Regions from separate parts of the Psychrobacillus sp. FJAT-21963 genome, predicted to be linked through region 2. Evidence: riboswitches for the same ligand, from Rfam matches in the RefSeq annotation. Region 2 holds a riboswitch; each other region holds the start of a gene.

Region 1 (3,264 bases), on a different contig from region 2:
CCGATTGGCTCAATATGGATTCCACCTGCATTTTCAAAATCGTATCCAAATTCTTCTTTTTGTCCTTCAAAATAAGGGATGTGTTGGAAGAAGTTAGCATCCAAGTCTCCTGAATCTAAATCTTGGTTTGGTAAAACATAGTCTTGGTAAGTTTCGATAGTAAGTTCAATACCTTGTTCTTCTAATAATGGTTTAGCTTGTTCTAATATCTCAGCATGAGGAACGTTTGAAGCTCCTACTACTAATTTACTATCTTCTTCTTCTCCACCACAAGCAGCTAGTGTTAATGCACTAACGGATAATAATGCTCCTGCTAAAAACTTTTTCATCTAATTTCTCTCCTTCTCTAATTCCCCAATTTTATATGTGATCGAGTTATCTCGTTAACACCAGTTATCTCTTGTCTATCTTTGTTGTTATCGCGTCGCCAATCCATTGAATAATAAATACTACAATGAGTATTAAAATGGTTGCAACAAGCGTTACATCTTCTCTACTGCGTTGGAACCCATCTAAGAATGCTAACGTACCTAAGCCGCCTGCACCAATAATTCCCGCCATTGCCGTATATCCAACTAGTGATATACAAGTAACTGTAATACCAGAGACTAATGCTGGCATCGATTCTGGTAATAAAACCTTCCATATAATAGTAGAAGTTTTAGCCCCCATCGATTTAGCTGCTTCAAGCACACCTTTATCTATTTCTCTTAATCCAATTAAAACCATTCGTGCATAAAATGGAGCAGCTCCAATAACAAGAGCTGGAAACGCAGCATTTGGTCCACGAATAGTACCTAAAAGTAATTTCGTAAATGGAATAAGCAATATGATTAAAATAATAAATGGTATCGATCGAAAGATATTAGTAAATGCTCCCGTCAACCAATTTGTTAGTTTATTGGCCCATGCTTGATGCGGACTTGTTAAAAACAAAAGTAATCCTAGTGCAAGACCAAATACAAATGTTAATAAAGTAGAAACTGCAGTCATATAAAGAGTTTCCATTGTCGCTTCCCACATTTTTGGCCAATCAACATTTGGAAATAAAGTATTAATCATTGTTGATCACCTCTGTGTGTACTTTTTGTTCGTGAATAAATAGAATTGCTTTATCGATTGCCGATGCATCACCGTCAATCTGAAGAATCAATGTTCCATAAGCTCCACTTTTCGTATGTGTAATATTTCCTTGAACTATATTCAATTCCAAATCAAATTGTTTAATGAGTCTAGATAGAATTGGCTGTTCCGTTTGGTCTCCAACAAAAACAAGCTTGATGAGTTTGCCATTTGGATATAGTTCTTGTAAATTTTGAATCGTCTGCTGAGATTGATTATTTTCAGAAACTTGCGTAACAAATCTCTTTGTTATGGGCTGTTGGGGATTTTGGAAAACTTCCAGCACGTCCCCTTCCTCTACCACATGTCCGTTCTCCATTACTGCTACTCGATTACAAATCTTTTGAATAACCTGCATTTCATGCGTAATTAGTACAATGGTCAAACCTAATCTTTCGTTAATACTAATCAGTAAATCTAATATGGAATCCGTTGTTTCTGGGTCAAGTGCAGATGTAGCTTCATCACAAAGCAACACTTCTGGGCGGTTTGCTAATGCTCGAGCAATTCCTACCCGTTGCTTTTGGCCACCGGATAATTGAGAAGGATAATAATCTCCTCGGCCTTCTAAACCTACTAACTCAATCAATTCTTTTACACGAGTAGCTCTTTGTTCTTTAGGTACTCCTGCGATTTCCAAAGGAAAAGCTATGTTTTCTGCAACAGTTCTTGACCACAAAAGATTGAAATGCTGAAAAATCATGCTTACTTTATGTCTTACTTGTCGAAGCTTACCTTCTGAAATTGATGTAATTTCTTTATCATTTACAACAATTTGTCCTGAAGTCGGCTTTTCTAATCCATTCAACAATCTGATTAAAGTACTTTTTCCTGCACCACTATATCCAATAATTCCAAAAATCTCACCTTGCTTAATTGTAAGATTTACATTGTCAACAGCTACAATGGTACCTTGCTTCGTACTAAACTTTTTTGAAATATCTTTCAAGCTAATCACGTAAATCTTCCCTCCTGTATAGATAGTACTATTACTATCAAAAAACCCCTTCTGCAAAAGAGCAGAAGGGGTGTATGTTATCATTCAAAATAACAGTCATCCATTCTCTCATTTTCCAAAGCATTTTTTACGCTTTGAGTGATTTGGCACCATTTCATTTACATGACGGTTGCTGGGTTTCATCGGGCACTTCCCTCCACCTCTCTTAATAAGAGCGACACTATTCAATTGTTATCAATAAATCGAATTCTATCATGATAATTCGGTGTCGTCAACACTTTTTATAACATCTAAAAGATAAGGAATTGATTGGAAAGCATAAACCTTTTTATAAACAATTCCTTCTTTTGCAATTAAAAGACATGGCACACTTTCAATTTCATAATCCATCGCTAAATCTTTCATATAATTTATATTTGCCTGTCCAACTGGAAACTGTACAATTTCTTTAAGTACCTTCATCATTTTAGAGGCAACTTGGCATGTCCCACACATTGGGGTGTAAATATATAAAAGAGAAAGACTAGGAGCATTTTTAGCTTGCTCCCATTCCTCTCGAGACCATTCATTCACAAACATCATCCTATGTTAAAAATTCTTTTTTCACCTTAATCTTAGCACGTTGTAAGATAGAAGCCAAAACATCAAGCGGGGTATTTGCAACTTCACCATATACAGGATTCGTATATAGATGAATTGCTTCTGGATATACCTTTCTAACTACCGATCGTATTTGTTCTCCTGATTTATCGGAGTCTAAAAAAGCATATATGGGCAATTCTTCTAAAGGACTTAAGATTTCTTCTAATTTAACATTAGAAATAGTGCCATTCGTACAAACAATTTCAGTTGCTTCAGCAAGAATGGTTAAAAGTTTCAGTTTATCTGATCTACCTTCAACAAGAATTACTTTTTCACTAAATACCTTAGCCATCAGCTTCTCTCCCAGCACATTATATATACTAGTATATGAAAAAGCGCCAGTAAATAACCGGCGCCTTTTTAAATCCATTATTCTTGAATTAACTCTTCGTATTGTTCTGCAGATAATAGTGCATCCACTTCTGCTACGTCAGAAGGCTCAACTACGATCATCCATGCATTTTCATACGGAGATTCGTTTACATATTCAGGGCTGTCTTCTAAATCAGCGTTTACTTCTACTACTTTACCGCTGATCGGAG
Region 2 (3,264 bases):
TAATCGGTAGCTCATGAAAGTTAGGGCCACCAAGTCTTATCAATTGTGTATCCGTATATGAGAACAACCGCCCCTGTAGAAGTGGATCGTTTGTAAAGTCGATCCCCGGAACTACATTACCAGGATGGAAGGCAACTTGCTCCGTCTCTGCAAATACATTATCTACATTGCGATTCAACGTCATTTTACCAATAATTTTTACTGGTACTTCTTCCTCTGGCCATATCTTTGTCGGATCTAGAATATCAAAATCAAAATTAAATTCGTCTTCCTCCGCAATTAACTGTACGCCAAATTCGTACTCTGGATAGTTTCCATTTTCAATTGACTCATATAAATCACGACGATGGAAGTCAGGATCTTTCCCATTTATCTTTTGCGCTTCGTCCCATACGACTGAATGTACACCTAGTACTGGCTTCCAGTGGAATTTTACAAAATGGGACTTTCCTTCTTCATTTACAAATCGGAATGTATTTACGCCAAACCCTTCCATCATTCGGAAACTGCGAGGAATGGCTCTATCCGACATCGCCCACATAATCATATGAGCTGACTCTTGATTGTTTGCGATGAAGTCCCAAAAAGTATCATGTGCAGTTGCAGCTTGTGGAATCTCGTTATGCGGTTCTGGTTTTAACGCATGTATTAAATCAGGAAACTTAATGGCATCTTGGATAAAAAATACAGGAATATTGTTTCCTACTAAATCGTAATTTCCCTCTTCTGTATAAAACTTAGTAGCAAAACCACGTGCATCACGAGCAAGCTCACCCGATCCACGAGATCCAGCTACGGTCGAAAACCTTACAAAAACCGGTGTTTTCTCACCAGGTGTTTGCAAGAATTTCGCTTTTGTATAAGGTTGTAAGGATTCATATAATTCAAATACTCCATGTGCAGCATAGCCACGAGCATGAACTATTCGCTCTGGAATCCGTTCATGATCAAAATGGGTCATTTTTTCACGAAAATGAAAATCCTCTAAGAGAGTAGGACCACGTTCGCCTGCTTTTAAAGAAAATTCATCCTCTGAAACTTTTAATCCATGGTTCGTAGTAAGAGACTTATCTTTATCATCTACACGAAACTGTTCTAATTGTTCATTTTTACTGTTCTCATTTACTTTTTTATCCAAGCTTATTCCTCCTCTATTAAATTCATCACATACATACAGTTCCCCATAAAATGATGAAGAAACATCTTTTGTTTAAGTTGAATAAAATATTCACAAAATATATTAATTCCTATCTGTTTTGTATAATTTAGCATTGACTTCACTCAATTAACGTAGTAAACTCATTTCAACAACTCCATATTACTTATCAAGAGAAGCAGAGGGACTGGCCCTATGATGCTTCAGCAACCGCTAATTATGGCATGGTGCTACATCCAGCAAGAAACGTCTTGAGAGATAAGTGTACATAATATACATGAAACTCTTTTCGTTTTGAAAAGAGATTTTTTTTCATTTAATTCATACTTTAACAATAAGAATAGTACGTTACTTATTAAAGGAGACGAACACTGTTGAGTAATATATTTATCAAAACTGAAAAACAAAAAAAATGGCTTGATCAATTGCATCAATTTGAGGAGAAATTTAAAAGTAAGTCCGCAGAAATTGATGAACTTTCCATTTTCCCTTTAGAAAATGTAAAGGACTTAGTGGGGATTGGTTATGCAAGCCTTACATTACCTTTAGAGTTAGGCGGAGAAGGATTCTCTGTTTATGACATGGTTCTTTTGCAAGAAACACTTGCAAGCTATGATGCTAACACTGCCTTGTCTATGGGTTGGAGTTTAGGGGTTGTCGGTGAGTTGTACGAGAAAAGCCTTTGGAAAAAGGATAAATTAGACTTTTTTGCAAATGAGGTTATTAACGGTGCACTAATAAATCGTTCTGCAAGTGAGACGCAAACAGGCAGCCCCACCCGTGGAGGACGCCCAGGTACAACAGCTGTAAAAAATGGAGACACGTGGGTAATAAATGGTCGAAAAATTTTCACAACGGCTTCTCCAGTGCTTTCCTATTTTTTAACTTCTGCTTGGATTGAAGAAAAAGAAAGAGTTGGCTTCTTCCTTATCAATAGAAATTTAGATGGGGTATCCATCGAAGAAACATGGGATGTCGTATCGATGCGTGGAACGAGCAGCAACGATTTACTATTAAATAATGTAGTTGTCCATGAATCTGATCTAGTTGAACTTCCAGAGTTTGCGAGCGGTGGGAAAATAAATGGCTGGTTACTCCATATTCCAGCTACTTATCTTGGAGTTGCACAAGCTGCTCGCGATTACGCAGTTCACTTTGCTAATACGCATTCTCCAAATAGTTTGAATGGTCCTATTGCACAGTTACCAAATGTTCAACAGCTCATAGGGGAAATAGATTTAGAGCTTACGAAAGCACGATTTGTCATTTATGGAGCAGCTTCTTCCTATGACAACGAAGCTACAAGACATTTACTGACAAATGAAGTAAGTGTTGCAAAGCATATTGTGACAAACTCTGCTATAACAATCGTTGATAAAGCGATGCGGTTAGTTGGAGCGAAAAGTCTGCAAAGAACCAATCCATTACAACGCTACTATCGTGATGTTCGAGCCGGACTACATAACCCTCCGATGGATGATATGACGATTAAAAAACTAGCACTAACTGCATTGGAAGAAGAAAAAATCAAAAATAATTAGTTAAATAAGGGGAATGGTGAAAATGAAATTTAAAAAGTATTTAAAATTAGCAGCAGTCGGATTGGCATCCGTAACGATTTTATCAGCATGTGGATCAAATGATGATACAAGCGCAAGTACCAGTACTGAAAGTAACGGAGATGTACGTAAAGTAAAAGTAGCATACGACCAAGCTTCTAAACCAATTTCATGGCAAGACGAAAAAGGAAATGCGACAGGTTATGATGTAGAAGTGATGAAGTTAGTAGATGAGCTTCTACCTGAATATGAATTTGAATACGTGGGAACAACAAGCGATGATTTATTGATTGGAGTGGAACAAGGGAAATACCAAGTAGGTGTTAAAAATGCATTTTGGACGGAAGAACGTACTGCAAAATTTATCTTCCCTCAAGAATTCCTTGGTTTAAGTAGTACAGGTCTAGTCCTGAAAAAAGAAAATGAACAGATTAAATCATTAGAAGATTTTGCTTCAGCAGAACTTTCACTAGCTCCAATCGCAGCAAATAATGCACAATACACAATCATTGATGAGTACAACAAAGAAAATCCAGACAATCCGGTTAA
Region 3 (3,264 bases), on a different contig from region 2:
AGCTACGTACCGTTTTGGAATTTTTCCATATGCAACTCATCCTGCATTTGAAATACAAGCAGTAAACGTGCATGTGTCGCTTGCACATGACTTGACCCATGCTCAAAAACTCACTTTTACTGCATTATTTTACTATTGGACCGGTAACGTAAAATAAAAAAGGAGCTGACATTAAGATGTCAGCTCTTTTTTAGTTTTTAAATAGAGAAAACCAGCCTTTAAATTTAAACCAAGCAAGCATGGAAAGAGCAATAACAACGATCAATCCCATCACGACAAAATAACCATATTTCCACTCTAGCTCAGGCATATACGCAAAATTCATTCCGTATACTCCTACGATAAATGTCAATGGTATAAAAACGGTGGATACGATCGTTAAAATCATCATAATCCGATTCATTCGACTAGAGTTAATCGACATATGACTGTCTCTAATATCTGCAGTAAGTTCTCGATTAGATTCAATCATTTCCGTGAGCTTTAGCAAGTGATCATAAATGTCTCCAAAATATGCACGTTCAGAGTGTTGTAAATTTATTCGTTCGGAATTCATAATACGGTACAATAAATCCCGCATAGGTATCACTGTTCTACGTAATCTAAGCAAATCACTACGTAAGTCAAAAACTTGATCTATAGATAAATGTCTCATATCTGAAGAAAGCTTGTCTTCTACTTCATTCAAATAATCCTCAATTTTATAGACGATTGGAAAATAAGCATCCACTACTTTATCGACGATATGATAGGTTGCATGCATCGCCCCACGTTCCCAGCCTTCTGAATTTCGAATAATGCGTTCTCGTGCTTGAGCCAATTCATGCATAGGTGGAAAGTGGAAGGTGACAACATAATCCTTTCCAACAAAAATATCTAGCTCTTCCGCTTCTAACGTTTCTTCATTAATGGTATGTAGAACATAAAAAGCATACCCATCATAATGGTCTAACTTTGGACGTTGAAGTCTTAGTAAACAGTCTTCTATTGCTAGCGGATGGAAATGGAAAAAAGAGCTAAGAAGATTCTCTTCTTCTTGAGAAGGTTCTCCAATATCAATCCAATACCATTCAAACGTTTTATTTTTAATATCATGGAGAGGAAAATCACATATTATTTCGTGATCGGTTGTAATGCCCATCGTTTGAATCATATCAAAACCTCACTTTTACATTGAATGCATGTTGCCATTATCTCATATTCGCATACTTCCATCAAAACACACCTCATAATATTTAACCTATAAATTATTTATAATGACTGGAAAAGTTTGATTAAATAAAAAATAGTATTGACATATATAATTTCTATCTGTATAGTGGGTATTAATCAAATATAACAACTTTCTTATCAAGAGAGGTGGAGGGACTTGGCCCTAGGATACCTCAGCAACAGGCATTTTTGCACTGTGCTAATTCCAAAAGCTTTTAGGCTTGAAGATAAGAAGAGAATAATCACTTTAACGACGTGTAAACCTCTTCTTGTTTCTAAGAAGAGGTTTTATTTGATTTAAAGAGCTATATGGAAAGAGTTTTGGCTTTGGTTTCACCTCGTTCACTTCAGTTACCCATTCGTAAGAAGTGCATCGAGTTAAATATAAAACTTCTTTTTTGAAGATCCCATTTGATCAATAGAGAAAGAAAGTATTTATTTTACACCACACAGAGTTTTGAACTAATCAACCCCCTTGTCTATATACTGGCAAAGGGGTTGATTAGTTATTCGGGTTAATTTTTATTTGCAATTAACTGAGGTGTTTGTCTAGTTTCTATAGCCTGCTTTTGCATTTACTAATATAAGTGCAAGAAGGAGGTGAATTTATCGTGAACCAATATCATCATAGACCTTGTCATTCATGCCATCAACCTCAAGTATCCCCATGGCAACAACCACCTGCGCAGCCAATTGTATGTCCACCGCAATATCGTGTACGTGATTCCTTTATACCGAGAATGCAACCTGTAATTCATCCAATCGTTAATGTGAATCGCGAGCATATTGTAAATGTTCCACAGCATTACTTTACAGAGACTAATCGAAACGTAGTTGTGAATCCACCCCTACAAGCATACCCATATCCGCAAGGAGGATTCCAACAAGCATTCCAACGTCCTTTCTTCGGTCCTCGTTACTAAGGATATTATTGTTTTAACTGCGACGACCAAGTGAAACGGCGCAGGAGCAACGAACTTAACTGCGACGAGTAGCTACCGCAACGCAGGAGCAACGAACTTAACTGCGACGAGTAGCTATGCTACGCAGGAGCAACGATCTCAACTGCGACGAGCAAGTGAAACGGCGCAGGAGCAACGATCTCAACTGCGACGAGTAGCTACCGCAACGCAGGAGCAACGATCTTAACTGCGACGAGCAAGTGAAGCGGCGCAGGAGCAAATGCCTTTTTTAAAAGCGCATTTGCTTTTTTTGTGTGTAAAATCCTTAATCTATTACCTTGATTTAAATTTTTTGTTAATGTTCGCATTACTCACCGAATCCGTGTATTTACCAAAAAAAAGGGCATTATAAATATTTAGACATATTGTAATTTTCTATATATTTTGATAAAGTTATATTTATTTTGATGGGTGAAATGATTAAGGGGGATGGAAATGAAGCTTTTTCTTTCAATTGATATGGAAGGAATCACAGGTTTGCCGGATCATACTTTTGTGGACTCCGGTAAGCATAATTATGAACGTGCTCGCCGTATAATGACACAAGAGGCAAATGCAATTGTAGAAGGTGCTCTATCTGTAGGTGTAAAAGAGATTTTAGTTAATGATAGTCACTCTAAAATGAATAATATTTTAGTAGAAGAGTTGCATCCAGAAGCTTCTTTAATAACGGGAGATGTGAAGCCGTTTTCGATGGTGCAGGCATTAGATGAATCTTACCTTGGTGCAGTATTTGCTGGTTATCATTCGAGAGCAGGACAACCTGGAGTAATGAGTCACTCAATGATATTCGGAGTTAGAAATATGTATATAAACGATGTAGAAATTGGTGAACTGGGATTAAATGCTTATGTAGCAGGGCACTTTGGTGTACCAGTTATTATGGTTGCAGGCGATGATGGTGCGTGTAAAGAAGCTGAGGCACTGATTCCTGGAGTTGTCACTGCAGTAGTGAAAGAGTCTATCTCAAGATCAGCGGTTAAGACATTGCATCCACAAAAAGCACATGCACTATTGAGAGAAAAGGTAGCTGTAGCGATTAGTAATAGAGATCAAATCAAACCGCTCACCCCTCCTAAAAATCCAACAT
Region 4 (3,264 bases), on a different contig from region 2:
TCTTTATCTTCTCCACAAGCACGCATGCGTTCTAACACTTCATCTGATAATTTAATACCTGGTACTTCATTGTGCAGGAACTCAGAATTACGACTATTTGTAAGTGGCATAATCCCAAGGAAAATAGGAGAGGACAAGTGTTTCGTCGCTTCATAGATTTCCTCCATTTTTTCTTTCGAATAAACGGGCTGGGTAATGAAATAATCAGCTCCACACTCTATTTTCTTCTCTAGTCTTTTAACAGCACGATCCAGTACGCGAACGTTGGGATTAAAGGCAGCTGCCACAGAGAAGTTGGCTTTTTTTCGAAGTGATTTTCCTGAGAATGAAACACCTTCATTTAGCTGTTTTATTAATTGGAGTAACTCTAAACTTGATACGTCATATACACTGGTTGCTCCAGGAAAATCTCCTATTTTGGTAGGATCACCTGTAACAGCCAATATATCATGAATTCCAAGTGCATCCAGACCCATTAAATGTGATTGTAAGCCAATCAAATTGCGGTCACGACATGTAATATGAGCTAGAGGACGAATATTATTTTGCAATTTTAACATCGAGCCCATAGCCATATTGCTAATACGAGGAGATGCAAGTGAGTTATCTGCCATCGTTACTGCATCAATTCCAGCTGCATTCAGCTTCTCTGCACCTTCCATAAAAGTAGTAGTGTCTAAATGGCGTGGCGTATCTAGTTCCACGATGATTGTTCTTTCGGTTTTTGCTTTTTCATGTAGTGGTTGATTGACAGTTGGTTCTGCTTCCTGAATGATTATTGGCTTTCTAGGCGTTACGATTTTATTTGTAATTGGTGGTAGAGTTCCAATTCTTTTTTTCACGGCTTCAATATGTTTTGGTGTTGTCCCACAGCAACCGCCTATTAAACGAACTCCTGCTTCGCGAAGGTATAACGCTGCTTTTCCAAAATAATCTGCCTCAGATTCGTAAACAATACGGCCATCCTCTACATCAAGTAAACTTGCATTTGGATAAGCTGATAGAAATGCTTTTTCTGTTAGAGTCACCCCTTCGAACGCTTGAATTGTATGATGAGGACCAAGTCGACAATTGACTCCTACAATACTTGCTCCTAATGCCTCTAGTTGATGTAATGCATCATTTAGCGATAAACCGTTTTGCAAGATACCTGGCTCATGCATCGATACTTGTGCAATGATCGGTGTATCTGTCAGCTTTCTTAGATGCGTAACCGTTGCGGAAAGCTCTTCAAAATCATAGTACGTTTCTAGTAATAATCCATCTGGATTTCCTGATAGTAGTTGGGTAGCTTGTTGATTAACCGTTGCGATAATTTCATCAATAGTCGCATCACTCTTCCGAATACCGCGTATACCACCAATCGTACCAAGCACAAATTGACCACCAGGGGCAGCTGCTCTTTTTGCGATTTGGATCGCCGCTTCATTGATTTCTTTCATTTGATTTTCTAGTCCGTACCGCGCCAGTTTAATCGCATTTGCACCATACGTATTCGTCTGAATGATATCCGCGCCTGCAACTATATAGTCCTGGTGAATTTTCTCAATAATCTCAGGCTTCTGGATGTTTAATTCTTCGTTACAATAATCAATTCCATATGAATAAAGCAGCGTCCCCATCGCTCCGTCAGCAGTCAAAACATTCGTTTGCAGCTTCTCTAATAAACCCATTCACATTCATCCTCTCTAAAATAAAAAAAAGCCTTCCATGAAAAGAAGGCTTTACGAGTATGTAAAATTCGTCCCTTCTCATCTATCAGACACATAAGCATCTGCTGGAATTAGCACCTGACCAAACGGCTGGTTGCTGAAGCTTCACAGGGCCAGTCCCTCAGCTTCTCTTGATAAGAATTCAATATTCAATTTTTTATTAGACTTATCGTACCTTTATTCAACTAAAGCGTCAAGACGTAGATTGAATTTTCTTGCATCTTAAGATTGTTTTTATTATCCGATATTTGGCGGTTATTATCCGATTATCATGTGTTATTATCCGATTATCTCGACTTATTATCCGATTTTCACTTGTTATTATCCGATTATCTCGACTTATTATCCGATTTTCACTCTTTATCATCCGATTCATCAATTTAAGACCAATTCCACTTATAAATTGTGTTACGTTTAGATGGACCCTCTCTCGATAGCCCCATAGAATTTAATATGCGAGATGCGGCCTGATAAGAATCCAATTTAAGAAAATATCTACATTGCCGATTATTAATACTATCCCCGATTAGCATAAACCAATCACGCATCGCCTTTTCATGCGCCAAGCGATCTACGTGACCACACCTTAAACAGTTCCAGCCGTTTTTCTTTTTCGTCATCCCATGCGTCTCACACTTTTCACAATAGACCCCGGTCAGCAAATCATTTGGATTAATGCTCCATCGACTGCACAGTGGAAATGGAAAGTACACTTGATGACAAGCAACCATTTTCTTTGCTAATTCATGCATTGCTGGCACTTTCAGGCATACTTTCTCTCGAGTCATATTCCGCAAAAATACGGGAATCGTCGAATAAAGTATCGTTGGATAATTGATAGATGGCTCTACCACCTTCACCCTTGAATTCGTCAACACGATGACACCATGAACAGGAATACTCACACCTTGCAATCTTAACCAATCTTCCAGTAAATAAATATTCCGTTCAATCTGTACTTCTGGACTCTCAAATACATCGACTTTACCCTCTTCATTCTCTCGCTCAAGCTGGGAAGGATTTTGCTTAAACCGCAAACTTCCACTTATATTTTTACTCTCTAATACCACCGCAAAGTACTGCGTCAAAAATACCGTATCTATTTGAAACTTGCCGTACGATTCCAAGCTCACATCTTGAAACACCAAGTATTGGAACGGAAAAGAATACTTCTGAAAAACCCCATCCATTCTTTCTTCCCCGTATATTCCAGCCTTCGCCATGTGCATTTTAGAGTGAATCAACTCTTTCATGTCGTGTATTTTCGGTAAACGTCTATCTAATGACTTCAAAGCAATATAGCTAAATTCATGCGCTCGAGTTTTTACAATCATTTAATTTAAACACCCCCAATCGCATCGTATCATATATACAAAATTTGTAAATTACTCTAAAACACCATCAATTTCATTCCTACAATAAAAAAAGGACCAAAATTAAATTTTGGTCCGGGAATTACTCCTTAAATTAAATTCTCGCTGCAATCATTTCCGCCGTTTCCTTACCATTTTTAATGCAAGCGCCAATACCTACTCCATAATACGAGCATCCA

What was found. A riboswitch is a leader RNA that binds a small molecule or an ion and turns the genes downstream of it on or off. The one in region 2 is predicted to bind S-adenosylmethionine.
Region 1: it holds a riboswitch for S-adenosylmethionine, as region 2 does, so the genes downstream of both, AN959_RS17790 (methionine ABC transporter ATP-binding protein) here and AN959_RS12285 (acyl-CoA dehydrogenase family protein) in region 2, are expected to answer to the same signal.
Region 3: it holds a riboswitch for S-adenosylmethionine, as region 2 does, so the genes downstream of both, AN959_RS21545 (hypothetical protein) here and AN959_RS12285 (acyl-CoA dehydrogenase family protein) in region 2, are expected to answer to the same signal.
Region 4: it holds a riboswitch for S-adenosylmethionine, as region 2 does, so the genes downstream of both, AN959_RS10515 (bifunctional homocysteine S-methyltransferase/methylenetetrahydrofolate reductase) here and AN959_RS12285 (acyl-CoA dehydrogenase family protein) in region 2, are expected to answer to the same signal.

Annotation. Positions count from the first base shown of each region.
Region 1 covers NZ_LJIY01000009.1:243,508-246,771, reverse strand. The annotation lists gene AN959_RS17800 (MetQ/NlpA family ABC transporter substrate-binding protein) at 1-329, opposite strand, end outside; gene AN959_RS17795 (methionine ABC transporter permease) at 394-1,062, opposite strand; gene AN959_RS17790 (methionine ABC transporter ATP-binding protein) at 1,055-2,080, opposite strand; SAM riboswitch class I at 2,186-2,295, opposite strand; gene AN959_RS17785 (thioredoxin family protein) at 2,333-2,653, opposite strand; gene AN959_RS17780 (toprim domain-containing protein) at 2,664-3,014, opposite strand; gene gcvH (glycine cleavage system protein GcvH) at 3,092-3,264, opposite strand, start outside.
Region 2 covers NZ_LJIY01000004.1:299,598-302,861, forward strand. The annotation lists gene AN959_RS12280 (catalase) at 1-1,138, opposite strand, end outside; SAM riboswitch class I at 1,320-1,421, shown strand; gene AN959_RS12285 (acyl-CoA dehydrogenase family protein) at 1,531-2,697, shown strand; gene AN959_RS12290 (transporter substrate-binding domain-containing protein) at 2,720-3,264, shown strand, end outside.
Region 3 covers NZ_LJIY01000005.1:82,727-85,990, reverse strand. The annotation lists gene AN959_RS12845 (hypothetical protein) at 1-157, shown strand, start outside; gene corA (magnesium/cobalt transporter CorA) at 191-1,153, opposite strand; SAM riboswitch class I at 1,345-1,446, shown strand; gene AN959_RS21545 (hypothetical protein) at 1,824-2,135, shown strand; gene AN959_RS12830 (M55 family metallopeptidase) at 2,610-3,264, shown strand, end outside.
Region 4 covers NZ_LJIY01000003.1:178,162-181,425, reverse strand. The annotation lists gene AN959_RS10515 (bifunctional homocysteine S-methyltransferase/methylenetetrahydrofolate reductase) at 1-1,673, opposite strand, end outside; SAM riboswitch class I at 1,749-1,853, opposite strand; gene AN959_RS10510 (nuclease-related domain-containing protein) at 2,093-3,046, opposite strand; gene AN959_RS10505 (protoporphyrinogen oxidase) at 3,180-3,264, opposite strand, start outside.